DNA from 2 places in the Amycolatopsis sp. NPDC102389 genome. Region 1 is predicted to be linked to the other one. Evidence: riboswitches for the same ligand, from Rfam matches in the RefSeq annotation. Region 1 holds a riboswitch; the other holds the start of a gene.
What was found. Region 1 has a riboswitch for glycine ahead of gcvP (aminomethyl-transferring glycine dehydrogenase). Riboswitches for the same ligand answer to the same signal wherever they lie in the genome.

Region 1 (15,332 bases):
TCGAGGCACTCGTAGAAGCAGCTAAGGAGCGCGCATGACCACGTTCGAGGTGATCAACCCCGCCACCGAGGAGGTGGTGCGGTCGGTCGAGCTGACCTCGGCGGAGGAGACCGACGCGGCGATCGCCCGCGCACACGCGGCGTTCCCCGCCTGGCGCGCGGTGGCTCCCGGCGACCGGGCACGGCTGCTGCGCCGGTTCGCCGACGCCGTCGACGCCGACCTCGAGAACCTCGCCGAGCTGGAAGTCGTCAACGCGGGGCATACGATCGGCAACGCGCGCTGGGAGGCGGGCAACGTCCGCGACGTGCTGACGTACTACTCGGCGTCGCCCGAACGGTTGAGCGGCAAGCAGATCCCGGTGCCCGGCGGCGTGAACATGACGTTCCACGAGCCGCTCGGTGTGGTGGGGGTGATCGTGCCGTGGAACTTCCCGATGCCCATCGCGGGCTGGGGGTTCGCGCCCGCGCTCGCCGCCGGGAACACCGTCGTGCTCAAACCCGCCGAGCTCACCCCGCTGACCGCGATCCGCCTCGGCGAGCTCGCCCGCGAGGCGGGGATCCCCGAAGACGTCTTCCAGGTGCTTCCCGGTAAGGGATCCGTGGTGGGACAGCGCTTCGTGGACCACCCGGCGGTGCGGAAGGTGGTGTTCACCGGCTCCACCGAGGTCGGCAAGCAGATCATGGCGGGCTGCGCCGCGCAGGTGAAACGGGTGACCCTGGAGCTCGGCGGCAAGAACGCGAACATCGTGTTCGCCGACGCCGACCTGGAGAAGGCCGCGGCCACCGCGCCGTACGGCGTCTTCGACAACGCCGGGCAGGACTGCTGCGCGCGGTCGCTGATCCTGGTGCAGGCGAGCGTGTACGAGAAGTTCATGGAGCTGCTGGAACCCGCCGTGAACGGTGTCGTCGTCGGGGATCCGCGGCTGGAAGTGACCGAGATGGGGCCGCTGATCTCGGCCGGGCATCATGCGAAGGTGTCGTCCTATGTGGACGATTCGGCGCCGGTCGCCTTCCGGGGCAACGCTCCCGTCGGGCCGGGCTACTGGTTCGCGCCGACCGTCGTCACCCCGCCGGATCTGCGGCATCCGCTGGCCTCGGACGAGATCTTCGGCCCGGTCGTCGCCGTGGTCCCGTTCGACGGCGAGACGGACGCGGTGACCATGGCCAACCACACGGAGTACGGGCTGTCCGGCTCGATCTGGACCCGCGATGTCGGCCGCGCCTTCCGCGTCGCACGCGGCGTCGAAGCCGGGAACCTGTCGGTCAACTCGCATTCGTCCGTCCGGTACTGGACGCCGTTCGGCGGGTTCAAGCAATCCGGATTGGGCCGCGAGCTCGGCCCGGACGCCGTCGACGCCTTCACCGAGACCAAGAATGTCTTCATCAGCACGGAGGAATAAGCAATGGTTCAGCGTTTCGAAGGCCGCGTCGCGGTCATCACCGGCGGCAGCAGCGGGATCGGTCTCGCCACCGCGCGGCGGCTGGCGAGCGAAGGCGCGAAGGTCGTCATCGGTGACATCTCTGCCGACGCGGGCAAGGCGGCGGCCGACGAGGTCGGCGGCCTGTTCGTGCAGGCCGACGTCACCGACGCCGAGCAGGTCGAGGCCCTCTTCCAGACCACTGTGGACACTTTCGGCTCGGTCGACGTCGCGTTCAACAACGCCGGCATCTCCCCGCCCGAGGACGACTCGATCCTCACCACGGGCATCGAGGCGTGGGAGAAGGTGCAGAAGGTCAACCTGACGTCGGTGTACCTGTGCTGCAAGGCGGTTTTGCCGCATATGCAGCGGCAGGGGAAGGGTTCGATCATCAACACGGCGTCGTTCGTCGCGGTGATGGGCGCGGCGACGTCGCAGATCTCCTACACCGCGTCCAAGGGCGGGGTGCTGGCGATGAGCCGGGAACTGGGCGTGCAGTTCGCGCGGGAGAACATCCGGGTGAACGCGCTGTGCCCGGGTCCGGTGAACACGCCGCTGCTCAAAGAGCTGTTCGCGAAGGACCCCGAACGGGCGGCGCGGCGGCTGGTGCACGTGCCGGTCGGCCGGTTCGCGGAGCCGGAGGAGATCGCGGCAGCCGTCGCGTTCCTGGCGAGCGACGATGCCTCGTTCATCACCGCTTCGCAGTTCCTGGTGGACGGCGGCATCTCGGGCGCCTACGTCACCCCGCTCTGACCCCTGCATTTAGTCCTCTAAATGCGCTGAAGTACATGATGGCCCCCTTCCTTGCGCCTAGGTACAGGAAGGGGGCCTTCATGTACTCGGGCCGGCGGTCGCGCTCGGTCCGGGAGCCGAAGGACGCTTTCCCCGCGTCTCGTGCGGTGAAGGGCCCTTTCGCCTCGCGTGATCAGGGCCGTCACTCGCGTGATCAGAGGCGTAACTCACGAGTTTCGTCTCTGATCACGCGAGTGACGGCTCCAAGCACGCAAGTGACGTCGTCGGGCGGAAGTAGACGCGCGCTGAACAGGCCAGGTACGGTGTGCGCACAACTGCAGATCGGGCCGTCGAGCTGGAGCGGGAGAGCCCCCATGAACGTGGTGGGGCACCGAAGGAGCAAACTCCCCGGAATCTCTCAGGTACCCACTACCGCTTCCGCGAGGCCACTCTGGAAAGCAGGCGCGCAAGTGCGCCTCACCCAAGGTGAAAGCCACCCTGCGACGGGTGGTGAAACTCTCAGGTGCCATGACAGAGGGGGAGTTCCCAGCGCACCGGTCTATCCGGCGCCTGATTGAAGGAGCTCCCTTGACCAGTACGTCCTTCGACGACCGGCACATCGGCCCCTCGGAGTCCGAGCAGGCCAAGATGCTCGCCGAGGTCGGCTACGGCAGTCTCGATGCCCTGGTACAGGCCGCGGTGCCGTCCGCGATCCGCGTCACCCGCGACCTCGACCTTCCCCCCGCCGCGTCCGAAGAGGACGCCATCGCCGAGCTTCGCGCGCTCGCCGCGCTCAACAAGCCGATGACGCAGATGATCGGTCTCGGCTTCCACGACACGGTCACCCCGGCGGTCATCCGCCGCAACGTGCTGGAGAACCCGGCCTGGTACACGGCGTACACGCCGTACCAGCCGGAGATCTCGCAGGGCCGTCTCGAAGCCCTCCTCAACTTCCAGACCATGGTCTCCGAGCTGGCCGGGCTCGCCACCGCGAACGCCTCGCTGCTCGACGAGTCCACCGCCGTCGCCGAGGCCGTCATGCTGATGCGCCGCGCGTCGAAGGCGAAGTCGAACAAGGTCGTCCTCGACGCCGAGTGCCTGCCGCAGACCATCGCCGTCGTCCGCACCCGCGCCGAGGCGATGGGCGTCGAGGTCGAGGTCCGTGACCTGCTCACCGGCCTGCCGGAGGAGTTCTTCGGCGTCGTCGTCCAGTACCCGGGCGCTTCCGGTGTGCTGCGCGGCGCGGGTTTCTACTCCGCCATCTCCGAGACCGCGAAGGCCGCCGGCGCGCTGTACACCGTCGCCGCCGACCTGCTCGCCCTCACGCTGATCACCGCGCCGGGTGAGTTCGGCGCCGACATCGCCGCCGGTTCGACCCAGCGGTTCGGTGTCCCGCTCGGGTACGGCGGCCCGCACGCCGGATTCATGGCCGTCCGCGCCGGGCTCGAGCGCTCGCTGCCGGGCCGCCTGGTCGGGGTGTCGGTCGACGCCGACGGCAACCCCGCGTACCGCCTCGCCCTGCAGACCCGCGAGCAGCACATCCGCCGCGAGAAGGCCACCTCCAACATCTGTACCGCGCAGGTCCTGCCCGCCGTGCTCGCCGCGATGTACGCGGTCTACCACGGTCCGGACGGCCTCAAGCGCATCGCGACCCGCGTCCACGAACTCGCCGCCGGGCTGGCTGGGGCGCTGCGCGCGGCGGGCGTCGAGGTTGTCCACGAGGGCTTCTTCGACACCGTCCTCGCCCGCATGCCCGGCCAGGCCGAAGCGGTCGTCGCGGTCGCCCGTGAGAACGGGATCAACCTCGGCCCGGTCGACGCCGACCACGTCCGCGTCGCCGTCGACGAGGTCACCACGCCCGCGATCATCGCCAAGGTGCTCAACGCTTTCGGCGTCGAGAACCAGGCGGAAAGCTCCGGGGCGTTGCCCACCGGTCTCGGCCGCGAGAGCGAGTACCTCACCCACGAGGTCTTCCACTCCCACCGCTCCGAGACCGCGATGCTGCGCTACCTGCGCGGACTGTCCGATCTGGACTACGCGCTCGACCGCGGCATGATCCCGCTCGGCTCCTGCACGATGAAGCTCAACGCCACCACCGAGATGGAGCCGATCAGCTGGCGCGAGTTCGCGGGCATCCACCCGTTCGCCCCGGCCGAGGACGCCGAGGGCTACCACGTGCTGGTCGAGCAGCTGTCGACCTGGCTGGCCGAGGTCACCGGCTACGACAAGGTGTCGCTGCAGCCGAACGCCGGCAGCCAGGGCGAGCTCGCCGGTCTGCTCGCGATCCGCGCGTACCACCACGCGAATGGCCAGCAGGAGCGTGAGGTCTGCCTGATCCCGTCGTCCGCGCACGGCACGAACGCCGCCTCCGCGGTCATGGCAGGCATGCGCGTCGTCGTGGTCAAGTGCACCGACGAGGGCAACGTCGACCTCGAAGACCTGCGGGCCAAGGTCGAGGCCAACCGCGACACGCTGTCCGCGATCATGGTCACGTACCCGTCCACGCACGGCGTGTACGAGCACGGCATCGACGAGCTGGCCAAGATCGTCCACGACGCGGGCGGCCAGGTCTACGTCGACGGCGCGAACCTCAACGCCCTGCTGGGTCTCGCCAAGCCGGGCGAGTTCGGCGGCGACGTCTCGCACCTGAACCTGCACAAGACCTTCTGCATCCCGCACGGCGGTGGCGGCCCCGGTGTCGGCCCGGTCGCGGTCCGCGCGCACCTCGCGCCGTACCTGCCGAACCACCCGCTGCTGGAGAAGGCCGGCCCCGAAACCGGTGTCGGCCCGATCAGCGCCGCCCCGTACGGCTCGGCGTCGATCCTGCCGATCTCGTGGGCGTACGTCCGCATGATGGGCGCGGGCGGGCTCACCGCCGCGACGCAGGTCGCCGTCCTCGCGGCGAACTACGTGGCCAAGCGCCTCAACCAGCACTACCCGGTGCTCTACACCGGCCAGGACGGCCTGGTCGCGCACGAGTGCATCCTCGACCTGCGCGGTCTCACCAAGGAGACCGGCGTCAGCGTCGACGACGTCGCGAAGCGCCTGATCGACTACGGCTTCCACGCCCCGACCATGTCGTTCCCGGTCGCGGGCACGCTGATGGTCGAGCCGACCGAATCCGAGGACCTTGGCGAGATCGACCGCTTCATCGAGGCCATGATCGCCATCCGCGCGGAGATCGACGCCGTCGCACAGGGCAAGTGGGCCGCGGACAACAGCCCGCTGCGCAACGCCCCCCACACCGCCGAGACCCTCGTCGGCGACTGGGACCTGCCCTACGACCGCGAACTGGCGGTGTACCCCGCCGGAGTGAATCGCAAGGCCAAGTACTGGCCCCCGGTGCGCCGCATCGACGGTGCGCGCGGGGACCGTAACCTCGTCTGCTCCTGCCCGCCGCTCAACGCCTACGAGAACTGAGGCACTTGATGTCGAAAGAGACGTCCCTGCACGGAGTCCACAAAGGACTGGGTGCGCTGTTCACCGATTTCGCGGGCTGGTCGATGCCGATCCGCTATTCCAGCGAACTGGCGGAGCACAAGGCGGTCCGCGAGGCCGCGGGCCTGTTCGACCTGTCCCACATGGCCGAAATCGAGGTGACCGGCCCGCAGGCCGCCGACACCCTCGACTTCGCGCTGGTCGGCAACCTGTCCGGCGTGAAGCCGGGCCGGGCGCGCTACACGATGATCTGCGACGAGAACGGCGGCGTGCTGGACGACCTGGTCGTCTACCGCCTCGCCGACGAGAAGTTCCTGGTCGTGGCCAACGCGGGCAACGCCGCCGTGGTCGCGGAAGCGCTGGCCGAGCGGGTCTCGGGTTTCGACGCGGTCGTCGAGAACAAGTCCGAGGACGTCGCGCTGATCGCCGTCCAGGGCCCGAAGGCCGTCGAGATCCTGGGTGCGGTCACCGACGCCGACCTGGGCGCGCTCAAGTACTACGCGAGCGTCCCGGCCGTCGTGAAGGGTCACGACGTCCTGCTCGCCCGCACCGGCTACACCGGCGAGGACGGCTTCGAGCTGTACGTCCCGGCCGGTGAGGCCCCCGCCGTCTGGCGCATCCTGACCGACGCGGGCGAGCCGCACGGCCTGCTCCCGGCCGGTCTCGCCTGCCGCGACACCCTGCGTCTCGAAGCCGGAATGCCGTTGTACGGCAACGAACTCAGCCTTCAGCTGAGCCCGTTCGAGGCCGGCCTCGGCCGCGTGGTCAAGTTCGAGAAGCCGAACGACTTCGTCGGCAAGGCCGCGCTCGAGGAACTGTCCAAGAAGGACGTTCCCCGGGTGCGCGTCGGGCTCAAGGGCTCCGGCCGCCGCGCGCCGCGCCACGGTTACACCGTCCTGGCGGGCGAGACCGAGATCGGCGAGGTCACCAGCGGTGCCCTTTCGCCGACGCTGGGTTACCCGATCGCCATGGCCTACGTGGACCGGGAGCACTCCGAGCCCGGCACCGAGCTTTCCGTCGACATCCGGGGCCGTATCGAGCCCGTCGAGGTCGTCGCCCTGCCCTTCTACTCCCGCGCCTGAAAGGCCCCCGAATCACCATGAGCATCCCCCAGGACCTGAAGTACACGAAGGAACACGAGTGGCTGAACGTCGCCGACGGCGTCGCCACCGTGGGCATCACCGCCTTCGCCGCCGAGTCGCTCGGTGACATCGTGTTCGTCCAGCTTCCCTCGGTCGGCGACACCGTCACCGCGGGCGAGGTGTTCGGCGAGGTCGAGTCGACCAAATCGGTCAGCGAGCTGTACGCACCCGTGGACGGCGAGGTCGTCGAGGTGAACGAGGCCACAACGGACACCCCCGAGCTCATCAACTCGGACCCGTACGCCGAAGGATGGCTCTTGAAGGTGCGTCTGTCCGGCGACGTGCCCGCCCTGCTCGACGCCCAGGCGTACGCCGTCCTGACCCAGGAGAACTGACATGTTCAACGCTGCCCTGTCCGATGTGGACCCCGAGGTCGCCACCGCCGTCGCGGCCGAACTCGACCGGCAGCAGTCGACCCTGGAGATGATCGCCTCGGAGAACTTCGCCCCGGTGGGCGTGCTCGAGGCCCAGGGTTCGGTGCTGACCAACAAGTACGCCGAGGGTTACCCCGGCCGCCGCTACTACGGCGGTTGCGAGCACGTCGACGTCATCGAGCAGCTGGCGATCGACCGCGCGAAGGCCCTGTTCGGCGCCGAGCACGCCAACGTCCAGCCGCACTCCGGCGCGCAGGCCAACGCCGCCGCCATGGTCGCGGTGCTCAACCCCGGCGACACCATCCTCGGTCTCGACCTCGCCCACGGCGGGCACCTGACCCACGGGATGAAGATCAACTTCTCCGGCAAGCTCTACAACGTCGTCGCGTACCACGTCGACAAAGAGACCGGGATCGTCGACATCGAGGAGATCGAGCGCCTCGCCAAGGAGCACAAGCCGAAGCTGATCATCGCCGGCTGGTCGGCGTACCCGCGTCAGCTCGACTTCGCCGAGTTCCGCCGCATCGCCGACGAGGTCGGCGCGAAGGTCATGGTCGACATGGCGCACTTCGCCGGCCTGGTCGCGGCCGGGCTGCACCCGAGCCCGGTGCCCTACGCCGACATCGTCACCACGACCACGCACAAGACCCTCGGCGGCCCGCGTGGCGGCATCATCCTGTCCCGCCAGGAACTCGCCAAGAAGATCAACTCGGCGGTCTTCCCCGGCCAGCAGGGCGGTCCTCTGGAGCACGTCATCGCCGCCAAGGCCGTCGCGCTCAAGATCGCCGCGAGCGAGGAGTTCCGCGAGCGCCAGCAGCGCGTGCTCGAAGGCGCGAAGATCCTGGCCGACCGCCTTTCGCGCACGGACTGCAGCGAAGCCGGCGTCCGCGTGCTGACCGGCGGTACCGACGTGCACCTGGTGCTCGTCGATCTGGTCAACTCCACTTTGGACGGTCAGCAGGCCGAGGACCGGCTGCACTCCGTCGGTATCACGGTCAACCGCAACGCCGTCCCGTTCGACCCGCGTCCGCCGATGGTCACCTCCGGCCTCCGGATCGGCACCCCGGCGCTCGCGACCCGCGGCTTCGGCGCCGAGGACTTCGCCGAGGTGGCCGACATCATCGCCGAGGCGCTGCGCCCGGACTTCGACGAGGACCTGCGCCAGTCGCTGTCCGCCCGTGTCGAACTGCTGGCCAAGAAGCACCCGCTGTACGCGGACCTCAACCGATGAGCGCGGTCCCCGAGGGGCGCAAACTTCTCCGGCTCGAGGTCCGCAACGCGCAGACCCCGATCGAGAAGAAGCCGTCGTGGATCAAGACGCGCGCGCGGATGGGTCCGGAGTTCACCGAGCTCAAGGGGCTGGTCAAGCGTGAAGGCCTCCACACCGTGTGTGAGGAGGCCGGTTGTCCCAACATTTACGAGTGCTGGGAAGACCGTGAGGCGACGTTCCTGATCGGTGGGGACCAGTGCACGCGGCGGTGCGATTTCTGCCAGATCGACACGGGTAAGCCGGCGGCGTTGGACCGTACCGAGCCGCGCAAGGTGGCCGAGAGCGTGCAGGCGATGGGCTTGCGCTACTCGACGGTCACGGGTGTGGCGCGTGACGATCTGGAGGACGGTGGCGCGTGGCTGTACGCGGAAACTGTGCGGCAGATCCACGCGTTGAACCCGGGTACCGGTGTCGAGCTGTTGATCCCGGATTTCAACGCGGATCCGGATCAGTTGGCCGAGGTGTTCGGTTCGCGGCCGGAGGTTTTGGCGCACAATGTGGAGACGGTGCCGCGGATCTTCAAGCGGATCCGTCCGGGTTTCCGTTACGCGCGGTCGCTGGAGGTCATCACGAAGGCTCGTGAGGCCGGTTTGGTGACGAAGTCGAACCTGATCCTGGGTATGGGCGAGACACCCGAAGAGGTGGCTCCGGCGATGCAGGATCTGGTCGACGCCGGGTGCGAGATCCTCACGATCACCCAGTACCTGCGGCCGTCGCCCCGGCATCATCCGGTGGACCGCTGGGTCAAGCCGGAAGAGTTCGTCGAGCATTCGAAGGCAGCCGAAGCGATGGGCTTCGCTGGTGTGATGGCCGGGCCGCTCGTACGCTCGTCGTATCGGGCCGGTCGCCTTTTCGCCCAGACGAAGGCCCACCGCGGCGAAGAGCTGTCGGAGAACTTGGCCCATCTCGCCGCCGAAGGGCCCGCGGCCCAAGAAGCCAGCTCACTGCTGGCCAGATAGGAAGGAGGGCAGATCAATGGCGATCAGCGTCTTCGACCTGTTTTCGATCGGCATAGGCCCCTCCAGCTCCCACACGGTGGGCCCGATGCGCGCGGCACTGACCTTTGTGGACGGTCTGGCCGCCGATGGTGACCTCGCTGCCACGGCACGCGTCCAGAGCGAGCTTTTCGGCTCGCTCGGCGCGACCGGGTTCGGGCACGGCAGCGACAAGGCCGTGCTGCTCGGGCTGTCCGGGGAGCGTCCGGAGGAGATCGACACCGACACCGTGCCCGGCAAGATCGCGGAGATCCGCGAATCCTGCCGGTTGAAGGTGCGTGGTGAGCACGAGATCGTGTTCACCGAGGACACCGACCTGACCATGCACCGGCGGAAGTCGTTGCCGGCGCATCCCAACGGGATGATCTTCCGCGCGTTCGACGCCGACGGGAAGGTGCTGCGCGAGCGCACCTATTACTCGGTCGGCGGCGGGTTCGTCCGCGACGAGTCCTACGAGACCGACACTGTCGTCGTCGAGGACTCGACGAAGCTGGAGTTCCCGTTCCGCACCGGCGCGGACCTGCTGAAGCACTGCGAGGACACCGGGCTGCCGATCAGCGAGATCATGCTGCGCAACGAGCTTTCGTGGCGCACGCGTGAGGAAATCCGCGAAGGGCTGCTGGAGATCTGGCAGGTCATGGTGGAATGCGTGCGCAACGGCTGCGAGCACGAGGGCGTCCTGCCGGGCGGCCTGAAGGTGCCTCGGCGCGCGAAGGCGTTGCACGAGAAGCTGCTCGCCGAAGACGGCGTCGGCGACCCGCTGTACGCGATGGACTGGGTGAGCCTGTACGCGCTGGCGGTCAACGAGGAGAACGCCGCGGGCGGCCGCGTCGTCACCGCGCCGACCAACGGCGCGGCGGGGATCATCCCGGCCGTTCTGCACTACTACCAGCGGTTCATCCGGGGTTCGTCGGACGACGGCATCGTGACGTTCATGCTCACCGCGGGCGCGATCGGCTCGATCCTGAAGCAGACGGGCTCGATCTCGGGCGCCGAAGTCGGCTGCCAGGGCGAGGTCGGTTCGGCCAGCGCGATGGCCGCCGCCGGGCTCACCGAGGTCCTCGGCGGTTCACCCGCGCAGGTGGAGAACGCAGCCGAGATCGGCGTCGAACATCACCTGGGGCTGACGTGTGACCCGGTCGGCGGGCTGGTGCAGATCCCGTGCATCGAACGCAACGCCGTCGGCGCGTCGAAGGCGATCCACGCGGCGCGGATGGCGATGCGCGGTGACGGTTCGCATGTCGTGACGCTGGACAAGGCGATCAAGACGATGCGCGAGACCGGCGCCGACATGAGCGTGAAGTACAAGGAGACCGCGCGCGGCGGCCTCGCCGTGAACGTCATCGAGTGCTGACCCCCCGCGTTTAGTCCTCTGGATGCGGTAGTTGCACACGCAAGTACCGCATCCAGAGGACGAATCGCGGGCCGCCTAAACTCGAAGCGTGGAGTCGAGCACGGTCGCGAACGCGGGTGACGCGCTGTTCCGCCCGGTGCGCGCGGGCAACGCCTTCGAGGAGACCGTCGAAAGGCTGCTTCAGGCGATCCGGCTGGGCGTGGTGGGCGCAGGGGAGCGGCTGCCCTCGGAGCGTGAACTCGCCGAGCGGCTCGGGGTCAGCCGGGTGACGTTGCGCGAGGCCATCCGCGCGCTGTCCGACGCGGGTTACGTCGAGTCGCGGCGCGGGCGGTACGGCGGCACGTTCGTCAACGACGTCCTGCCCGACCCGCCCGCCGCCGACGGCCGGAAGGTCGACAACGCCACGCTGGAGGACGCGCTCGGCCTCCGGCACGTCCTGGAGACCGGCGCCGCCGAGATGGCGGCGTCGCGTTCGCTCAGCCCGGCCGATCGGCAGCATCTGACCAGCACACTCGCCGAAGCCGCGGCGGCCGACGTCGGCGACTACCGGCGCAAGGATTCGCGGCTGCACCTGGCGATCGCCGAGGTCACCGCGTCCGGCTCGCTGACCACGGCGATGGCCGACGCGCGGATGCGGGTCAACCAGCTGCTCGACATGATCCCGCTGCTCGAACCGAACCTGGAGCATTCCAATGCCCAGCACGAGGCCATCGTCGACGCGATCCTCGCCGGGGACTCCGAGGCGGCCCGCCGGGCGATGACGGAACACGTCGAAGGGACGGCTTCACTGCTTCGCGCGTTCCTCGCTTGAGGGCGACGTCAGCAGGGCGTGCGCGAAATCGATGGCGTGCGGCGTATCCGGGAACACCCGGCCCTCCGCGCGGAGCCGATCCGCGACGCCGAGTTCGTCGAGCACCTTTTCGTGGCCGGGTTTGATCCCCGACACGAGGACCGTGATCCCGCGATGTTCGAGACGTTCGATGGCGTCCCGCAGGACGAGGGCGCCGGTGGCGTCGATGGCCGACACGCGGGACATCCGGAGGATGACCACCCGGACGTCGGCCACCTCGGACAGCTCCAGCAGGAACTGGTGGGCAGCGGCGAAGACCAGCGGCCCGTCGAGCCGGAACGCGACGATGTGCTCGTCCAGCAGCGCCCGTTCCTCGGCGGCGTGATCGGCGTGGTCGAGCGCGACTTCTTCGATGCGAGCCGCCTTCGCGATCGCCCGCAGGGCCAGCGCGCCCGCCACGACAAGGCCGAGGATGACCGCCGTGACCAGGTCCAGGATCAGGGTCGCGGCCGCGGTGAGCACGAGGACCAGCGCGTCACGCCGGGTGGAGCGCAGGAGCGCGCGGACCGAGCCCGCCTCGACCATGCGGACGGCGGTGGCCAGCAGCACCCCGGCGAGCGCCGCGATCGGGATCGTGGCCACGAGCGGCGCCGCCGCGAAGACGATCACCGCCAGCACCATCGCGTGGGTGAACGAGGCCAGCCGCGATTTCGCCCCGGCGCGGACGTTGACCGCGGTACGCGCGATCGCCGCGGTGGCGGGCACGCCGCCGAACAGCGGGGTGACGAGGTTCGCGAGGCCCTGCCCGAAGAGTTCACGGTCCGGGTCGTGGCGTTCGTTGACGCTCATCGCGTCGGCGACGGTGGCCGAAAGGAGGCTTTCCAGCGCGGCCAGGGCCGCGACCGCGACGGCGGAGGGCGCCAGCGCGCCCAAGGCCGACAGGTCCAGGAATGCCAGCGAGGGCGCGGGAAGACCGTTGGGCAGGGCGCCGATACGAGCGACCGGCAGCTGCGCGAAGTGGCTCACGAGCGTCGCGACGGCCACCGCGACCAGCGAGAACGGGATCGACGGCCGCCACCTCGCGCCTAGCAGCATCAGGGCGGCGACCCCGGCCGCGATCGCGATCGACGGCCAGGCCGGATGCCCGGCGAAATCGGCCACCGCCTTCGCCGCGACGACGGCCACCTTCTCGCCGTCCGGCGTGGCGACGCCGAGCGCGGCGGGCACCTGCTGCAACGCGATGACCCCGGCGATGCCCAGGGTGAAGCCTTCGACCACCGGCGTCGGCACATAACGCATGTACCGGCCGGCGCGGGCGACCGCGAGCAGGAGCAGCAGCACCCCGGCGAGCAGGCCCACCGTCAGCACCCCGCCGGGTCCGTGCGCGGCCATGATCGGCACCAGCACCACGGTCATCGCCCCGGTCGGCCCGGACACCTGGAGATTGGAGCCGCCGAAGATCGCGGCCAGCGCGCCGGCGACGATCGCGGTGACCAGCCCGGCTTCGGCCCCGAGGCCGGAGGAGATGCCGAAACCCAGTGCCAGCGGGAGCGCGACGATCGCCACGGTGAGGCCCGCCGTGAGATCGCCGCGGGGAGAGCGTTTGAGCGTGCGCAGGTCTTCGCGTCCGGGCAGGAGCGAGCGCAATTCCGAAAACCTCGATCCCGCCACGGCGTCAGTCCGCGTCGCGCAACTGGGCGAGCAAGGCGTTCTGATCGGCCAGCAGCTCGGTGAGGATGCGCCGGGCCGCGCGCAGGAGCTCGACGACGTCGCCACCGGCGAGCGCGTACACCACCGTCGAGCCCTCCCGGGTCGAGGTGACGATCCCCGACCGGCGCAGGACGGCCAGCTGCTGCGAGAGGTTGGAGGCCTCGACCTCGATCTCGGCGAGCAGCTCGCGGACGGCCTTCGGGCCTTCGGCGAGCAGCTCCAGCACACGGATCCGGACCGGGTGGCCCAGCATGCGGAAGAACTCCGCCTTGGCCTGGTACAGGGGGACGGGCATCTGACCACATTATCAAATGAAGAATTCTTCAAGTCGTGAACCGGGTACGATCCGGTGACTTTCCCACAACCTTTTCACTCGTTCGGGCGTCTAACCTGGCGTGGAAAACCCGGATGACGCAGACGCACCCGAGTCGGAGACCACGGCCACTCCCGAGCCGAAACGGAAGAAACGCAGGTGGCGACGGATCGCCGCCTGGACGCTCGGCCTGCTGATCGGCATCCCGGTCGTCGCGTTCGGGCTCGCGTACGTCCTGCTCGACGTCCGCAGTCCGCAAGAGGTCCTCGCCGACCTCGACAAGACCGTCGTCCTGCAGAACGCCGACGGTTCGGAACTGCTCAAGGTGGTCCCGCCCGGCGGCGACCGGCTGTTCGTGCCCTACGACGCCATCCCCGCGAAACTGCGCGACGCGATCGTCGCGACCGAAGACCCGACCTTCTGGGACAACGAGGGTTTCGATCTCACCGGGCTCGGCCGCGCGCTGGTGACCGGGGTCGGCGGCGGCTCGGGGATCACCCAGCAGTACATCAAGAAGTCCACCGGCAACGAGGACGCCACCCTCACCCGCAAATTCTCCGAGCTCGTGCTCGCCACGAAGATCACCCAGCAGCAGACGAAGAAGGAGATCTTCGAGAGCTACATCAACATCATCTCGTTCGGCCGTGGCACCTACGGTCCGGCGTCGGCGATGAACGCCTACTTCGGCCGGAAGCTCGACGACTCGATGACCTGGAGCGAGGCGGCGTTCCTCGCGGGCATGATCCAGTCGCCTTCGGTGCACGACCCGTACGCCTCCAGCCACGAGCACGCGATGAAGCGGTGGTCCTACGTGGTGAACAAACTGGTCGCGCGGGGCTACCTCGGCCAGGCCGAAGCGGTCGCCATGACCTATCCGGAGGACGCGATCCAGGCGCCGTCGGAGACCCGCGCCGGTCGCGTCACCTTCGAGCAGTACCACATCAAGCAGCAGGTCCTCGCCGAACTCGAGCAGGTCGGCTACCCGCTCGATCGGCTCCGCGGCGGCGCGATGAAGGTCGAGACGACCATCGATCCGCGCGCCCAGGCCGAAGCCGAGAAGGCGGTCAAGGAACGGCTGAAGGGACAGCCGGAGCACTTTCGCGCGTCGCTGGTCGCCGTCGAACCCGGGACCGGCGCGATCCGCGCCTACAACGGCGGTGGCTGGAGCGTGCACGACTACGCGGGCACCCCGTACGGCACCGGCTCGGCGTTCCAGCCGTTCATCCTCGCCGCCGGGCTGGAACGGGGAGTGAACGTGGACGAACCGCTGAAGGCGCCCGCGAAGGTCGACTTCCTCGGCGAGACCTTTCAGTTCCAGGATCAGTGCGGCGAAGCCGGCAAGTGCACGCTGCGCGAGGCGATGGGGCGGGGCGCACAGGGTCCGTTCGTCGACCTGGCGAAGAAGCTCGGCGCCGAAGCCGTCCGTGACGGCGCCCGCGCGGCCGGGATCCCCGAGTCCGTCGACGGCGCGGTGACCCTGCGCGAGAAGGACGGGTTCCTGATCGGCCCCGGGATCGCGGTCGGCCGGTATCCCTTGCGCGCCAGTGACATGGCCGGTGCCTACGCGACCTTCGCCGCCGACGGCATGCGCGCCACCCCGCATCTGGTGTCGAAGATCCGGGACGAGAACGGCGAAGTCGTATGGGAACGGCAGCCGGACAAGACGCCCGCGTTCCAGGGCGACGAGGCACTGAGCCGCCGGATCGCGGGCACGATGAGCCAGGTGCTGGCCACCGGCCTCAAGGATCGCCCGGCGGCGCTGAAGACCGGCGACTTCCGGTTCAACGAGACGGACGA
Region 2 (15,332 bases), on a different contig from region 1:
AGCTGCGCCGGGCTCTTGCCGTACTTGGCGGCGAGGGCGGTCAGCGTCGCATCCGAGAGCAACGAGCCTTGCGCGAGCGGGCTCCACGCCTCGGTGACGATGCCGTGTCCGGCGTGGAACTCGCGCAACGCCTTCTGCTGCAGGCGGGGGTGCAACTCGACCTGGTTGACCGCGGGGACGATCCCGGTCTCGTCGAAGAGCCGCCGCAGATGCGGGACGTGGAAGTTCGACACCCCGATCGCGCGCACCCGCCCGTCCGCGTAGAGCTTTTCCAGCGCCCGCCAGGTTTCGACGTACTTCCCGCGGGACGGCATCGGCCAGTGGATCAGGTACAGGTCGACGCGGTCCAGCCCGAGCTCCGCGAGGCTCGCGTCGAACGCCCGCAGCGCCTCGTCGTACCCGTGGCCAGGATTCGGCAGTTTCGTGGTGATGAACAGCTCGTCGCGGGGCACTCCCGCCGAGCGGATCGCCTCGCCGACACCGGCTTCGTTCCGGTACGAAGCGGCGGTGTCGATACTGCGGTACCCGGCCTCGATGGCGGTCCGGACGACCTTGGCCGTATCGGCCGCGGGTACCTGCCAGACGCCGAAACCGAGTTGGGGGATGGCTACCTCGTTGTTCAGGACGACGGAAGGCACGGCCATGGAAGGGAAATCCTCACTGGGGTCTGTGGCAGGGCTCTTGCCCCGCATCATTCCACCCCGCGCGCCGCGTACGCGCGCAAATACTCCGCCGTGTCCGCGTCGGCCGGAAAGAACGACTCGATCACCAGCTCGGCGACCGTGACGTCCAACGGCGTCCCGAAGGTGGAGACCGTGCTGAAGAACGTGAGCTCGGCGTCCTCGTGCCGCAGCTTCAACGGGACGAAGATGTCACCCGGTCCGGGGACCTCGACCTCGGGGACGGGATCCGCGCACGGGTAGGTGCGCAGTTCCTCCAGCAGCTCGGTCAGCACCGGGTCGGCGGTCTGGATCACCTGACGCCGCAGCCTGCCGAGCAGATGGGCGCGCCACTCCCCCAGGTTCAGCACGTGCGGCGCCATCCCGTCCGGATGCAGGGTCACCCGCAGGACGTTGACCGGTGGCGTCATCAAGGCGGGCGAGACCAGATCGGTCATGATCGAGATGCTCGCGTTGGCGTCGACCAGGTTCCACCAGCGGTCGACGACGGCGGCCGGATACGGCTCGTGGCCGGTCATCAGCTGACGGACCGCCTTGCGGACGGCCGCCAGTTCGGGCGTTCCGAGACCGGTTTCCGCGTACGCGGGCGCGTATCCCGCGGCCAGCAGCAGCTGATTGCGTTCCCGCAAGGGCACCTCCAGATGTTCGCCGAGCCGCAGCACCATCTCGCGGCTGGGCTTGGACCGGCCGGTCTCGACGAAGCTCAGGTGCCGGGTGGAGATGTCCGCCGAGATGGCGAGGTCCAGCTGGCTGATCCGGCGGCGGTCACGCCATTCGCGGAGGAGTTCCCCGACGGGGCGGCCCGCGGTCACTGTGGTCGTCACGATCACGAACCTACGGCCACCCGCGCCGCGCCGCCATTACCTCCCGCGTAATCGACGGGACCCACCTTCAGCCGACAGAGTTGCGACATCGGTTAGCCCCCAAGGAAACGAGGAGACACCATGTCGGACATCCAGCGCGTCGCCGAGCAGTACATCGCCGTGTGGAACGAGACCGACGCGGACCAGCGCCGCGCGCTCATCGCCGAAGTGTTCACCGAGGACGCCGCCTACACCGACCCGCTCGGCGCCGTCACCGGCCACGACGGTGTCGACGGCTTCATCGCCGGCGCGCAGGCCCAGTTCGCGGGCTTGAAGTTCAGCCTGCCCGCGGCGCCCGACGCGCACCACGACATCGCGCGGTTCCAGTGGCACCTCGGCCCGGAGGGCGCGGAGGAGCCGCTGGCGATCGGCTTCGACGTCATCGCCGTCGAGGACGGGCGGATCAAGCAGGTGCTGGGCTTTCTCGACAAGATGCCCGGCTGACCATCAGGCGAAGGCCTCCGGTGGCGGGCAGGAGCAGACGAGGTTGCGGTCGCCCGCGGCCCCGTCGATGCGCCGCACCGGAGGCCAGATCTTGGCGGCGGTGAAACCGGCGGGGAAGACCGCGATCTCCCTGCTGTACGGGCGATCCCACTCCCCCGCGAGACACCGCGCGGTGTGCGGGGCGTTGCGCAGCGGGCTTCCGTCCACCGGCCACTCCCCCGCGGCGACCTTCTCGATCTCGCCGCGGATCGCGATCATCGCGTCGCAGAACCGGTCGAGTTCGCCGAGATCCTCGCTCTCGGTGGGCTCGACCATGAGCGTTCCGGCGACCGGGAAGGACATCGTCGGCGCGTGGAGGCCGTAGTCGGCCAGCCGTTTGGCGACGTCGTCGACGGTGACGCCGGTCCGTTTGGTGAGCGCGCGGAGATCGAGGATGCATTCGTGCGCCACGAGTCCCTCGTGCCCGGAGTACAGCACCGGGTAGTGCTCGGCGAGGCGTTTGGCGACGTAGTTGGCGTTCGCGACCGCGGTCAAGGTCGCGCGCCGCAGCCCGTCGGCGCCCATCATCCGGACGTAGGCCCACGAGATCGGCAGGATCGACGCGCTCCCCCACGGCGCGGCGCTGATCGGTCCCACGCCGGTCGCCGGGCCGGCGTCCGCCTGCAGCGGGTGGTTCGGCAGGTACGGCGCCAGATGCGCGCGGACGCCGATCGGCCCGATGCCCGGCCCGCCGCCACCGTGCGGGATGCAGAAGGTCTTGTGCAGGTTCAGATGGGAGACATCCGCACCGAACCTGCCGTATTGCGCCACCCCGATCAGGGCGTTCAGGTTCGCGCCGTCGACGTACACCTGACCGCCCGCGTCGTGCACCAGCGCGCAGACCTCGCGGACGGTGTCCTCGTACACGCCGTGCGTCGAGGGATAGGTGATCATGATCGCGGCGAGGTCGTCCGCGTGTTCGTCCACAGTGGACTTGAGGTGGCCGAGGTCGATATTGCCCTCGTCGTCGCATTTCACGACGACCACCCGCATCCCGGCCATAACGGCGCTGGCCGCGTTCGTCCCGTGCGCGCTGGAGGGGATCAGGCAGACGTCACGCGCCGCGTTCCCGCGTTCGCGGTGATAGGCCCGAATGGCCAGCAGGCCGGCGAACTCGCCCTGGCTTCCGGCGTTCGGCTGCAAGGAGACCGCGTCGTAGCCGGTGATCCCGGCGAGCCACCGCTCCAGATCCTTCACGACGCTGAGCAGGCCGGCCGCGTCCTCGGCCGGCGCGAACGGATGCAGACCGGCGAACTCGGGCCACGTGATCGGCTCCATCTCGGCCGTGGCGTTGAGTTTCATCGTGCAGGAGCCCAGCGGGATCATGCTCCGGTCGAGCGCGACGTCCTTGTCGGACAACGCCCTCAGGTACCGCAGCAGCGCCGTCTCCGAGCGGTGCGCGTGGAAGACCGGATGAGTCAGGTACTCACTGGTGCGGCGCAGATCCGGCGGGAAGCCGTCCGCGGTGTCCGCGTCGAGCGAGTCCACATCGGACACCGCGACACCGAAGGCCTTCCATACCAAGGAAAGATGTTCGCGGGTCGTCGTCTCGTCACAGGCGATGGCGACATGGTCCGCGTCCACGAGCCGCAGGTTGACCCCGAGTTCCCTCGCGGTGGCGACCACCCCGGTCGCGCGGCCGGGAACGGCGACCATGACGGTGTCGAAGAACTCGCAGTGCACGACGTCGACACCACTCTCGGCGAGCCCGGCCGCGAGCACGGTGGCCATCCGGTGCGCGCGGTTCGCGATGGCGCGCAGGCCTTCGGGACCGTGGTACACCGCGTACATCGACGCGATGACCGCCAAAAGCACCTGGGCGGTGCAGATGTTGCTCGTCGCCTTCTCGCGGCGGATGTGCTGCTCGCGGGTCTGCAACGCGAGCCGGTACGCGGGCGCGCCGTCGGCGTCCTTCGACACCCCGACCAGCCGTCCGGGCAGCTGCCGTTCGAGGCCCTTCCGGACGGCGAGGTACGCCGCGTGCGGTCCGCCGAAGCCCATCGGGACGCCGAACCGCTGCGTCGACCCGATCGCGACGTCGGCGCCGAGTTCACCGGGTGACCGCAGCAGGGTCAGCGCGAGCGGATCGGCGGCCATCACCACGGCGGCGCCCAGCGCCTTGACCTCGGAGATGGTGTGCTCCCATTCGCGGACGACGCCCGAAGCGCCCGGATACGACAGCAGCACTCCGAAGAAGTCGCCGCCGAGTCCGAGCCCGGTGATGCCCTGCGACAGGTCGGCGGTCACCAGGTCGATGCCGAGCGGTTCGGCACGGGTGCGCAGGACCTCGATCGTCTGGGGAAGGGTGTCCTCGTCGACCACGAACCGATGCGATTTCGCCTTGCTCGCCCGGCGGACCAGTGTCATCGCCTCCGCCGCCGCGGTCGCCTCGTCCAGCATGGACGCGTTGGCGATCGGGAGGCCGGTCAGATCGGCGACCATGGTCTGGAAGTTGAGCAGCGCTTCGAGGCGCCCTTGCGAGATCTCCGGCTGATACGGCGTGTACGCGGTGTACCAGGCCGGGCTCTCCAGCACGTTGCGGCGGATCACCGGCGGGGTCACGGTGTCGTGGTAGCCGAGGCCGATCATCTGGACCATCGGCCGGTTGCGTGCGGCCAGCGCGCGGAGTTCGGCGAGCGCACCGGTCTCGCTGGAGGGCGGCGGCAGGTCCGGCGGAGTCGCGGACTCCCGCAGCGACGCGGGGACGGCCCGCTCGGCGAGCTCGTCGAGAGAGGCGACGCCGACGACGTCGAGGATGCGCGCGAGTTCTTCGGTGCCGGGACCGATGTGCCGGTCCGCGAAGGGAGTCCCGGATTCGAGAGCGGCCAGTGAAACGGGCTCCATCGGGAACCTCCCAAGACGCGGGGGTGGGGCCGGGACGATTGTCCTGGCCCTCCCCACTCTGTCCGTACCCCCGTGGGGGCGCCTGAGAGTTTCGCCCGAGTGTTGAGCCGGGCTTGCACCGTCGGCGGGGCCGCCAGGCTGTGACCTGGCGAACCACTTTCCAGAGGCGTCTCTTCCGCGCGGTCCAGGGTGCCTGAGAGGTTCCGGGGAGGACTTGCTCCTTCGGCGCCGAGCTCAACGGTTATCGGCTCGGTCTCTCCCGCGCGGATTCGTCGACCGCGGAAGTGAGCCTACCCTGCCGCCCTCGCGGCTTCATGATCAGCCGGTGCGACGTGCGTTACGACGCTGCGTGAGCTCGTCCGGCGTGACCGTTTCGATCACGCCGCCGTCGGCCCGCTCGGCCGGGAACTCGTGGATGGTGCCGCTGATCTCCTGCATCGCGCCGCTGACCGCGATCCCGAAGACGCCCTGCCCGCCCTGCAGTAAATCGACGATCTCTTCGGGCGAGGTGCACTCGTAGACGGTGGTGCCGTCGGAGAACAGGGTGACCTTGGCGAGGTCGCGGACGCCGCGCAGGCGCAGGTGGTCGACGGCGACCCGGATGTTCTGCAGGGAGACGCCGGTGTCCAGCAGCCGCTTGACCACCTTCAGGACGAGGATGTCCTTGAACGAGTAGAGCCGCTGCGAACCGGAACCGTGCGCCGTGCGGATACTCGGCGCGACCAGCTTCGTGCGGGCCCAGTAGTCGAGCTGCCGGTACGTGATGCCGGCGATCTGGCAGGCGGCGGGACCACGGTAACCGACGAGTTCGTCCGGAAGGGAAGAGTCGGGGAACAGCTCGCCCTGCTCGCCGTCAGCGACCGGAACGAGCGGCTCTTGAGGGCTACCAGCCTCGACCACGCCATGCCTCCCCTCGCCCGACCTGGCGGCCGGCGAACAAAGCCGCGCGGACCCATGTGAGTCCGCACCGGAGTTCCTCGTCAAGACGAATGCCCCAGACATCCGAATCACACCTTGGCGATTCACCTTCATTGACGGTAAGCGCGTCCGGCAAAGCGGTCAACGCGACGCGCGGTCGGCCTCAAGCTCTTCTTGAGGCTTGTCGAGGACAGTCCCCCGTTCGGCCGCACACTTGCCGGTTTTACTCAGCCGTGTTAATTTTTACTCATGCAAGTAACACCCTCCACCCAAAGTGCCATGCAAGAGGTCCAGGCGGAGCTGGGGCTGTCGGTCACCGAGGCGGCCCGGCGGGCGCAGATCATCGGGGCCACGATCGCGACGATCTCCGACCTCGGCTACCACAAGACGTCGTTCGCGAAGATCAAGGAGCGGGCCGGGCTGTCCAGCACCCGGATCATCTCGTACCACTTCACCAACAAGGCCGGCTTGATGCAGGCCGTGGTCACCACCGCGACCGGGATGAAGGACAAGTTCCTCGAGGAGCGGACTCAGGGCACGACCGACCGGGCCGGGCTGCTGCGCGGCTATATCGAATCGGAGATCGCGTTCCTCGGCTCATACCCGGAACTGGTGCGGGTCATGGTCGAGATGGCTTCGAGCGGCTCGGACGCCGAGGGCTGGTTCATGTCGGCACCGCTGGTCGAAGAGCTCCGCACCGGCCGGCTCGAACGCCAGTTGCGGCAGGGGCAGCGTGAAGGCGCTTTCGGCGAGTTCGCGCCGGACGTGATGGCGCTGTCGATCGCGCAGGCCATCGATGGCGTCGCGGCGAAGTTCGCGGCGGATCCGAAGCTGGACCTGGAGCGGTACGGCCGGGAGCTGGCGGACCTGTTCCTCAAGGCGACCGCGGCCTGACTCGTGAGTGGTAATGACGGTCGGAACCGTCATTACCACTCACGACAGGATCAGGTGTCCGCGCCGCGGAAGTCCTCCGGCGAGACGGAGTCGAGGAACTCGCGGAACTTCTCGACCTCGTCCTCCTGCTCGTCGGGGATGATGAGGCCCGCTTCCTCCAGCACCGCGTCCACGGCGTGGATGGGCACTCCCACCCGCAAGGCCAGCGCCACCGAATCGCTCGGCCGCGCCGAAACCCGGATGTCCCCGTCGAAGACCAGCTCCGCGAAGAACGTGCCTTCCTTCAGGTCGGTGATGACGACCTGTTCCAGCTCACGGCCCAGCGCTCCGATGACCTCCTTGAGCAGGTCATGGGTGAGTGGACGGGCCGGGCGGACTCCCTGCTGCTCCAAGGCGATGGCGGTGGCCTCGACCGAGCCGATCCAGATCGGCAGGTAACGCTCGCCTTCGGTTTCCCGCAGCAACAAGATCGGCTGATTCGCGGGCAGCTCCACCCGCACGCCGACGACGCGCATCTCGCTCATCGGGCTTCGCCTCCCTCTCGTGCGCACGGGCTGCAACGCTTGTCTCGACGACCAAGCGACGGCAGTCCCGACGCTACCCGTCTTCCGAGCGCTGTGCTCGCTGTCTCCGACATTCCGGTTCGCCCTTGGCAAACCCAACTCTCACGGTACGGCATAGGGTGCCGAACATTCAGTCATTGACAAGTGGCCTCACAACGGTTCCCGGTCCCCCGGACCCGTTCAACCGCCCGTGACAGCCCGTATTCCGGCCTTCACCAAGAGCGTGTGCAACGCCACGGTCAAGGCGGCGAGCTCACGGACGACTTCGTCGCCCCTCGCCTGGGCGTCCTCGTCACGATGCCGATACACCGGGGTCACGATCTGCTCCAGCAGGCCGACCTCGCGGTCGGCCGCGGCGCGGAAGGCACGCAGATGTCTCGGCTCTATACCGAATTCGGTCATCGCTTTCACGGTCTTCGCCACGAGGACCGCGTCGGGGTCGAAGAACCCCGCCGCGCCTGGGCGGACCAGACCGTATTGCCGCAGCTCAGCCAGGGTGGCGGCGTCGATCCCGGCCTGGCGGAGCAGATCTTCCTCCGTCAGCCTGATCTCGCGATCGGTCTCGAAGTCCCCGGGGGACGGCAGTCCGCCGTTCTCCCCGGGGGCGTCGAGTGAAACGAGTTTTCGCGGCAGCCTCGGCATCGCCACGGTGTGCTCGGCGGACGCGGCGCCCTGATCCGCCGCGTCCAGTTGTTCCTTGATGACCTTCAGCGGAAGGTAATGATCCCGCTGGGCGGACAGGACGAACCGCAACCGCTCCACGTCCGCCGGAGCGAACTGCCGGTACCCCGACGGGGTCCGGCCCGGCTGGACCAGACCCTCCGCCTCGAGGAACCGGATCTTGGAGATGGTGACATCGGGGAAGTCGCCGCGCAGCTGTGCCAGCACGGCCCCGATGCTCAACCCATCGCGCTGCGACGCATCCCGATCAGGCCGCCCGGCCGCCGTCACCGTGCCCCCTGGCCCCCGTGACCCGGGCCGGTCAGGAAGACCAGGCGGAACTTGCCGATCTGCACCTCGTCGCCACCGGCGAGGACGGCCTGGTCGACCGGCTCGCGGTTGACGTAGGTGCCGTTGAGGCTGCCGACGTCGATGACGACGAACTCGCCGCCCTCACGGCGGAATTCGGCGTGCCGCCGGGAGACCGTGACGTCGTCGAGGAAGATGTCGCTGTCCGGGTGCCGTCCCGCACTGGTGGTGTCGCGGTCCAGCAGGAAGCGCGAACCCGCGTTGGGGCCCCGCTTGACGACCAGCAGCGCGGAACCCGCGGGCAGCGCGTCCACACCCTGGACAGGGGCCTCGGCAGCCGGAGGAGCCTCAGTGCCTTCGACGTCGGCCAGGAAGTCGGCCCGGAAGACAGAAGTCCGCTCCGGAGACTGCTCCGGGGGAACGCCGGGCCCGTCGTTCGTGCTCACCTGAGCTCTCCTAACGCATGTGTGTTGCCACTACTCAAGAACGTGTGGAGGTCAAACGTACCGTGCCTGATCGAATCTCCGGCCCGCGGCTCCCCCTACTCTTCCCGAAGGGCCACGGCCTGCGGCTATTCCTTGATCAGCGCCTGGTACGCCTCGGCCTCCAGCAGGGATTCCACCGAGCTCGCGTCGTCGAGGCGGAGCTCGATCAGCCAGCCCTCGCCGTACGGGTCGCTGTTGATCAGCTCGGGCGACTCGGTCACCGCGTCGTTGACCGCGACCACCTCGCCGTCGAGCGGGGCGAACAGCTCCGAGACGCTCTTGGTCGACTCGACCTCGCCGAACGCGTCGCCCGAACCGACCTGCTTGCCGACCTCGGGCAGTTCGACGAACACCACGTCACCGAGCTGGTCCTGGGCGTACTCCGTGATGCCCACGCGCACGAGCCCGCCGTCGCGCACGGAGACCCACTCGTGCTCCTCGGTGTACCGCAGTTCTTCTGGAGTGGACAACGCCGCTCCCCTTTCTGGTGCCCTCACTCGAAACCGACGCGCGCAGTTTCGCATCCCGCCGGGTCACGCGCCCGGCGCCTCCCGTAACTCGCCGGGATCGGCCGATCGCAGCGCCCGTACCGTCTGTACGACGTACAGCACGCCCGAATAGACGTACAGGACCGCACCCCACGCCGTGAAGGCGTAGCCGATCGGCCGGGCGATCGCGGCGATGTCGGAACCACCCTGGGTGAGCAGCAGGAACGGGAAGGCGTACATCAGCACGAAGGTGGCGCCCTTGCCGATGTAGGTGACCTCGGGCGGGGCGAACCCCCGGCGCCGCAGCAGCAGGACGCAGACGCCGAGGACGGCCTCTCGGACGACCAGCGGGACCACCAGCCACCACGGGATGATGTCGCGGATCAGGAAGGCGATGAGGGTCGCGAGGATGTAGAGCCGGTCGGCGGCGGGGTCGAGCAGCTGGCCGAGCCGCGACATCTGGTTGAGCCAGCGGGCGAGTTTGCCGTCGAGCCAGTCGGTGAGCGCGCTGAACACGAGCAGCGCGAGCGCCCAGCCGTCCTCCTTCGGGCCGAGGAGCAGCCACAGGAAGACCGGCACCCCGGCGAGCCGGAGGATCGAAAGCATGTTGGGGACGTTCAGGGCCTGCCGCAGCAGGGAAGGCTCTTCGCTGGTCACGCTCGGTTCGGGGGGCGTACTCACCCGCTCAGCCTAGCCAGCGGCGGCAGGTCGTCCCGCGTCAGCTGGCCCGGGTGTGCGTCCAGCCGCGGCGTTGCAGGTCCGCGCTGGTCAGCGCCACGGGCCTGCCCCGGTGGTCGGTGCCCATCCAGCGATGGTGGCCGGCCGAGCTCTCCAGGACGTACGGGCGGCCGCCGCACCAGACGACGGTGCACGGCGCCGTCGGTGGCAGCTCCGTGCTCGCCGGTGCGGTGGCCTGGGGTGACGCGGGGTCGGTCTGTTCGTCGGTCTTCATCGCTCTCACGGTTTCGGTGACGGGGACTGGGACACGCCGGAGCGCTACTTGTCTTTTCGGCGGAACGGGGCCGCGCGTTAACGGCTCCGCGCCGGATTCGTCCGATCGGTTCGCGACGACAGCAGGGTGTTGCCGCGCCGTGAACGGCATATTAATTGTCTACAATGGACAGTGATTGAGCGGTCCTCGCGTATCGCGGCGGCGGGGGCGCGATAGCCTCCCGCGCATCGAACGTGGCTCAATGCCACGGCATCGGGCCCGGCCGGGTCAGAATGGGCCGGCCACGACCGGCCGACGAAAGGATCGCCTTGCCCGTCTCGACGACCACCGGAACGTGGCGGCGCCTGTTCGCGGTCTGCGCCGTCGCCGGAACACTCGCCGCCTGTTCGGGCGAAGATCCGCCACCGCCTGTCACTTCGATGTCGGTCTCACCGTCTTCACCCTCTTTGAGCGTTTCCCCTGTGTCAGTGCCACCGATCCCGTCGCAAACCGCGCCGAGCCCGTCCGCCGCACCGGCTCCCGCCCCCGAACCGAAGCCCGCTGAACCGGTACAGGGGTCCTGCGGAACGGTGACCGCGGCGAGCGGACTGACCTTGCAGGTGCTCAACGGCCCCGGTGTCTCCTGCGCGGACGCGACCGGAATCGTCGGTTCGTTCCACAAGAGGATCGCCGGACGTCAGTCCGCGGGCTCGGACGAGCCGGTCAGCGAGACCGTGGACGGCTGGCTGTGCGTCTCCGGCGCTCCCGCCGCACAAGGCGGCACCAGTTGCAGCAAGGGCGAGCAGAACGTGTTCGCCGCCGTCGTCCCCGTCGAATGAACCATCCCCGAAAAGAAGGGCCCATGAAGAGCCTCGCCGTGCTTCCCGCCGCGCTCGCCGTCGTCCTGCTGAGCGGCTGCGGCGCCGATCCCGCTCCCGCCGCCGCACCCGCGCCGTCCTCCCCCGCCGCCACCTCGGCGCCCGCCGGGACGCCCTGCGGCGAGGTCGCCGGGCTCCAGGGCGCGAAGAACAAGGTCGTCGCGCACGGAAAGACGGACTGCGCCGAAGCGACGCAGGTGCTCACGGACTACTTCGCCAAGCTGACGCCCGCAGAGGCGGCGTCACCGCAGGGGCCCGGCCCCGTCGTGATCGGGGCGTGGACCTGCGGGAGCGGGCCGAACGATCCGGTGACGAGTTGCTCGACCGAAGACGAGCGCCAGATCGAAGCGACCCGCTCCTGAGCGTCAGTTTCCCCAGACGGCGCCGCACATGGTGTAAGCCTCGAACTTCTGTCCCGAGAACCCGCCGTCCCGCGGCGCGGTCCCGGCGCCCGTGCCCCCTGAAGTACATGAAGGCCCCCTTCCTTGCGCCTGGCGCAAGGAAGGGGGCCTTCATGTACTTGGGAAGGCGATCCTGACGGTAGTGAAGGCCTCCTTCGCTACCGTCAGGGTAGGCAAGGAGGCCTTCACTACCGGACCCGCGATCAGCCGCGGCAGATCCAGCAGATACCCAAGACGCTCTTGACTCTGCCCCCGAAACGCCACTCACGACCTGGGCCGAAAGCTCCTTTCACCGCATCAGAGACAGTGAAGGGAGCCATCACCCCGCCACCGGCCGCTCCCGCGAACACGCCACCTTGTCTTACTCTCGATGATCCTCGCGTCGTCTCTTCCCCACGTCCAGCCGGTACAGGACACCGCCCACGATCACCATGCCCGTGAGAAAGAGGCCCAGCGCGCCGCCCGCCGAGACCTTCCAGATCAACGGCGATCTCGACCGATAGGCGAATCCATCACCGGCGAAAACCGTGTCACCCGCCGAGATGTCCTCTCCCAGGATCCGGCCGCCGCCGGTACGGCCGTCGGCGAAGCGCCATTTCCCGGCGCAGTAAGGGGTCTGGCCGTTCACCGCGGATCCCTCCGACGTGCACCCCGAGATCTCGGTGACCGTGACGTCCTCGCCGGTACTCAACTCACCGATACTGGAACCGAGGAAGGCCCAAACGATTCCGAAGAGCACCAGAAGAGGGATCACGGTCGAAAGCACCGGGGAAAGAACTCCGGATTTCCGTGCTTCTTCCGACACTGGAGTCCTTTCGTCGGTCACTGGAGCTTCAGCAGGACTTCTCGGTCGAGCTTGCCGACGAGCAGGTACTCGGTCCGGTATCCGGGCGGGACCACGAAACAGACGAGCCCGGTGGTGCCGTCGAAAGCGCCGGGAGCGCCCGCACAGTCCTTGACCCGCGCCGGCTCACCGTGTTCGTCGGCTGACAACTCCAGTGCCGTGTCACCGAGGCGAGACGCCTCGATCCGCAAGGTGAGCACGTGGAATCCGCTCAACCACGCCTCGGCTCCATCGGGCGCTCCGGGCCTGCTGTCGAGCACACGCACGGCCGACTCCCCGGATACGGCGGTCTGCCCAGGGGCGAACACCGGCGGCGGTCCCCACAAGTCGCGACGATGTTCCCAGAAATTCGGGACGGGGTCGGCCGCCTCGCGATAGGCCGTGCCGCCGAATCCGACCGGCGTCAGCACGATGAAGGCGCCGAAAGCCAGTCCGGCCAGGAACGGCAGCGACTTCCCCGGTCTCGCAACTTTGACCAGCACGACGGCCGCGAGCACCAGGAGTGCCCAGCCGAGCGACATCGCCGTGATCTTCTCCCACGGATGGTGGGCTTCCACGACCCTGTCCGCCCCGCGCACGGACAACACCCTGTCCGTCACCGACGAAAACCGGGCGACCACCGGATCCGCGAGGCCGAACGCGTCTCGTGTCGGCACCTCGATCGCACGGCCGTCCTCGGTGATCGCCATGACCTCGTAGCCGGTATGCGGGCCGTCCTGTCCTTCGGTGGTCTTGGAGTTCCATTCGGAGATCACCGCGCGCACGTCGTAAGTGCCGGCTATCCCTTCGACGGTCCACCGTCCGACGAAGGCCGCGACGAATCCGAAGACGATCCCGATCAGGAACACGATGACCATCGCGTTCGTCCGCCGTTCCGCGTTCCGATCCAGTTCCTGGAAGACCACCAACACCCCCTGTCCGGCTTGCCGAGCCTAGTGCTCCGAGGCCACCGGACGGCACGGGATTTGTACCCACCCCCTTGCGGGCCGAAGTAAGAGTCGTCTAGACTCAAACTATGCTCACCAGGGAAGACGCCGTGACGATGATCGAGAACACGGTCGACGCGGCCACTCTGTTCGCCCACCATCGCTACCGCGAACTGGCGGCCGTACTCCACCCGGACCGCAACCCCGGCGACGAGCGCGTCCATCGCGCCGCCGCCACCCTCAACCGCCTTCACGACGACTGGAAACGCGCCCGGCGCCAGACGGTCACCACGGCGACGTCGTCCTACACCCTCGTCGCGCCGCACGCGGTGGGCAGTGTCGCCACGACCTACCGGACCACCGGCCCGCATCTGGTCAAACTCGTCCGCGAGCCGGCGCTCAATCTGCTGATCCACGCCGAATGGGAGGCGTTGCGCGCGCTCGACGGTTTCACCGAACGGCACCGCTGGCTCCGGCCCTACTACCCGCGGCTGCTCGATACCTCCGGTCCGGTGGCCAGGGGCGACCGCGCGTTCAGCGTCCTCGATCCGCTCGTCGACGGTTTCGTCACTCTCGCCGAGATCGGGAAGGCCTTCCCCGGCGGGCTCGACGGCCGCGACTACGCCTGGATGCACCGTCGCCTCCTGCGGGCGGTGGCGGGCGCGCATCGCGCGGGTCTGGTCCACGGCCATCTCACCGCGGACAACGTGCTCGTCCATCCCGGACAGCACGGCATCGTCCTGGTCGGTTGGTCCTTCGCCGTCGAAGCCGGGGCGCTCCCGCTCGCGGCGGACAAGTCCGTCCACTATCCACCGGAAGTCCACAAAGGACTACCGATGACCACGGCCACCGACGTCCACATGCTCCACCGCATGATGCTGGAACTGTTGGCACCGAACGAAACCCGCCAACGCGAGTTCGCGACGTGGTGCACACAGGACATCCCGGCACAACGACCCGAGGCCGCCGATCTGCTCGACGAGTACGACGAACTGCTCGACGACCTGTACGGCCCTCGCACCTTCCGACCGTTCACCATCCCCGAGACAGGAGCCTGACCATGGGACACGGACACTGGGACGACAACGCCTACGCCGCCGCGAAGACCTTCCGCGCGGCCAAGGGCGAGGACGATTTCGGCTACACCGCCGATCTCCGCTCCAAACCCGCGAAGGAATGGAAGGTCGCGCCCGCGCTCGACCCGCTGAACGCCGTGCGGGAATGCCGGGATTCGGCCGACCACACCGATTCGACGCCGATCGCGGTGCTGTTCGACGTCACCGGGTCGATGCGCCGGGTGCCGAGGATCATGCAGGGCAAGCTCGGCAAACTGCACGGCCTGCTGAAGCGCCGGGGGTATCTGACCGACCCGCAGGTGCTGTTCGGCGCGATCGGCGACGCCGACAGCGACCGGGTTCCCTTGCAGGTCGGGCAGTTCGAATCGGACAACCGGATGGACGAGCAGCTGCGCACGATGTTCCTCGAAGGCGGGGGCGGCGGGCAGAAGAGCGAGTCCTACGAACTGGCCGCCTACTTCATGGCCAGGCACGTGGTGACCGACGCGTGGCAGAACCGCGGCCGCAAGGGCTATCTGTTCATCATCGGCGACGAGCTGAACAAGCCCGCGCTGGAGGCCCGCCACATCCGCCGCGTGATCGGGGACGACGTGCGGGAAGACATCGACCCGGCCTCGGTGTACCGGGAGCTGGCCCGCAAGTGGAACGTCTACTTCGTGCTGCCGAACCAGTCTTCGTACTACAACGACCCGCAGATCGGCGAGCACTGGAGCGGTCTGCTCGGCCAGAACTTCCTGAAGCTGGACGACCCTGGCGCGGTGTGCGAGCTGATCGCGGCCACCATCGGGCTGGAAGAGCGGGTCGTCGACGTCGACCGGGCGCTCGCCGATCTCGCGGACGTCGGCTCGGTCGCCGAAAGCAAGGCGGTCGGCAAGGCGCTGGCGAAGCTGGGCACCAAATCGGTCGTCACCTCGGCGGTGCCCGCGGACGACGGGCCGAGCGACGTGGTGCTGCGATGAGTCTCCTGGACGGTCACGTGGTGGTGGTCGGGCTCGGCTTCGGCGACGAAGGCAAGGGCGCGGTGGTCGACGCGCTCTGCGCCGCCCGGCCCACCACCGCCGTGGTCCGCTTCAACGGGGGCGCGCAGGC

Region 2: another riboswitch for glycine. It lies ahead of gcvP (aminomethyl-transferring glycine dehydrogenase); the one in region 1 lies ahead of gcvP (aminomethyl-transferring glycine dehydrogenase).

Annotation. Positions count from the first base shown of each region.
Region 1 is NZ_JBIWKX010000001.1:338,222-353,553, reverse strand. It holds gene ACIRGA_RS01645 (gamma-glutamyl-gamma-aminobutyrate hydrolase family protein) at 1-38, shown strand, start outside; gene ACIRGA_RS01640 (aldehyde dehydrogenase family protein) at 35-1,399, shown strand; gene ACIRGA_RS01635 (3-oxoacyl-ACP reductase) at 1,403-2,170, shown strand; glycine riboswitch at 2,591-2,694, shown strand; gene gcvP (aminomethyl-transferring glycine dehydrogenase) at 2,738-5,569, shown strand; gene gcvT (glycine cleavage system aminomethyltransferase GcvT) at 5,578-6,669, shown strand; gene gcvH (glycine cleavage system protein GcvH) at 6,687-7,064, shown strand; gene glyA (serine hydroxymethyltransferase) at 7,066-8,334, shown strand; gene lipA (lipoyl synthase) at 8,331-9,332, shown strand; gene ACIRGA_RS01605 (L-serine ammonia-lyase) at 9,349-10,722, shown strand; gene ACIRGA_RS01600 (FadR/GntR family transcriptional regulator) at 10,811-11,533, shown strand; gene ACIRGA_RS01595 (SulP family inorganic anion transporter) at 11,507-13,159, opposite strand; gene ACIRGA_RS01590 (ArsR/SmtB family transcription factor) at 13,188-13,517, opposite strand; gene ACIRGA_RS01585 (transglycosylase domain-containing protein) at 13,618-15,332, shown strand, end outside.
Region 2 is NZ_JBIWKX010000022.1:22,778-38,109, reverse strand. It holds gene ACIRGA_RS20060 (aldo/keto reductase) at 1-644, opposite strand, end outside; gene ACIRGA_RS20055 (helix-turn-helix domain-containing protein) at 692-1,510, opposite strand; gene ACIRGA_RS20050 (nuclear transport factor 2 family protein) at 1,625-1,987, shown strand; gene gcvP (aminomethyl-transferring glycine dehydrogenase) at 1,991-4,870, opposite strand; glycine riboswitch at 5,041-5,142, opposite strand; gene ACIRGA_RS20040 (MerR family transcriptional regulator) at 5,189-5,770, opposite strand; gene ACIRGA_RS20035 (TetR/AcrR family transcriptional regulator) at 6,068-6,682, shown strand; gene ACIRGA_RS20030 (bifunctional nuclease family protein) at 6,733-7,206, opposite strand; gene ACIRGA_RS20025 (MerR family transcriptional regulator) at 7,426-8,196, opposite strand; gene garA (glycogen accumulation regulator GarA) at 8,193-8,660, opposite strand; gene gcvH (glycine cleavage system protein GcvH) at 8,786-9,169, opposite strand; gene ACIRGA_RS20010 (CDP-alcohol phosphatidyltransferase family protein) at 9,233-9,868, opposite strand; gene ACIRGA_RS20005 (hypothetical protein) at 9,906-10,139, opposite strand; gene ACIRGA_RS20000 (hypothetical protein) at 10,601-10,957, shown strand; gene ACIRGA_RS19995 (hypothetical protein) at 10,981-11,358, shown strand; gene ACIRGA_RS19990 (hypothetical protein) at 11,759-12,088, opposite strand; gene ACIRGA_RS19985 (hypothetical protein) at 12,220-13,146, opposite strand; gene ACIRGA_RS19980 (adenylate cyclase) at 13,257-14,225, shown strand; gene ACIRGA_RS19975 (hypothetical protein) at 14,228-15,202, shown strand; gene ACIRGA_RS19970 (adenylosuccinate synthetase) at 15,199-15,332, shown strand, end outside.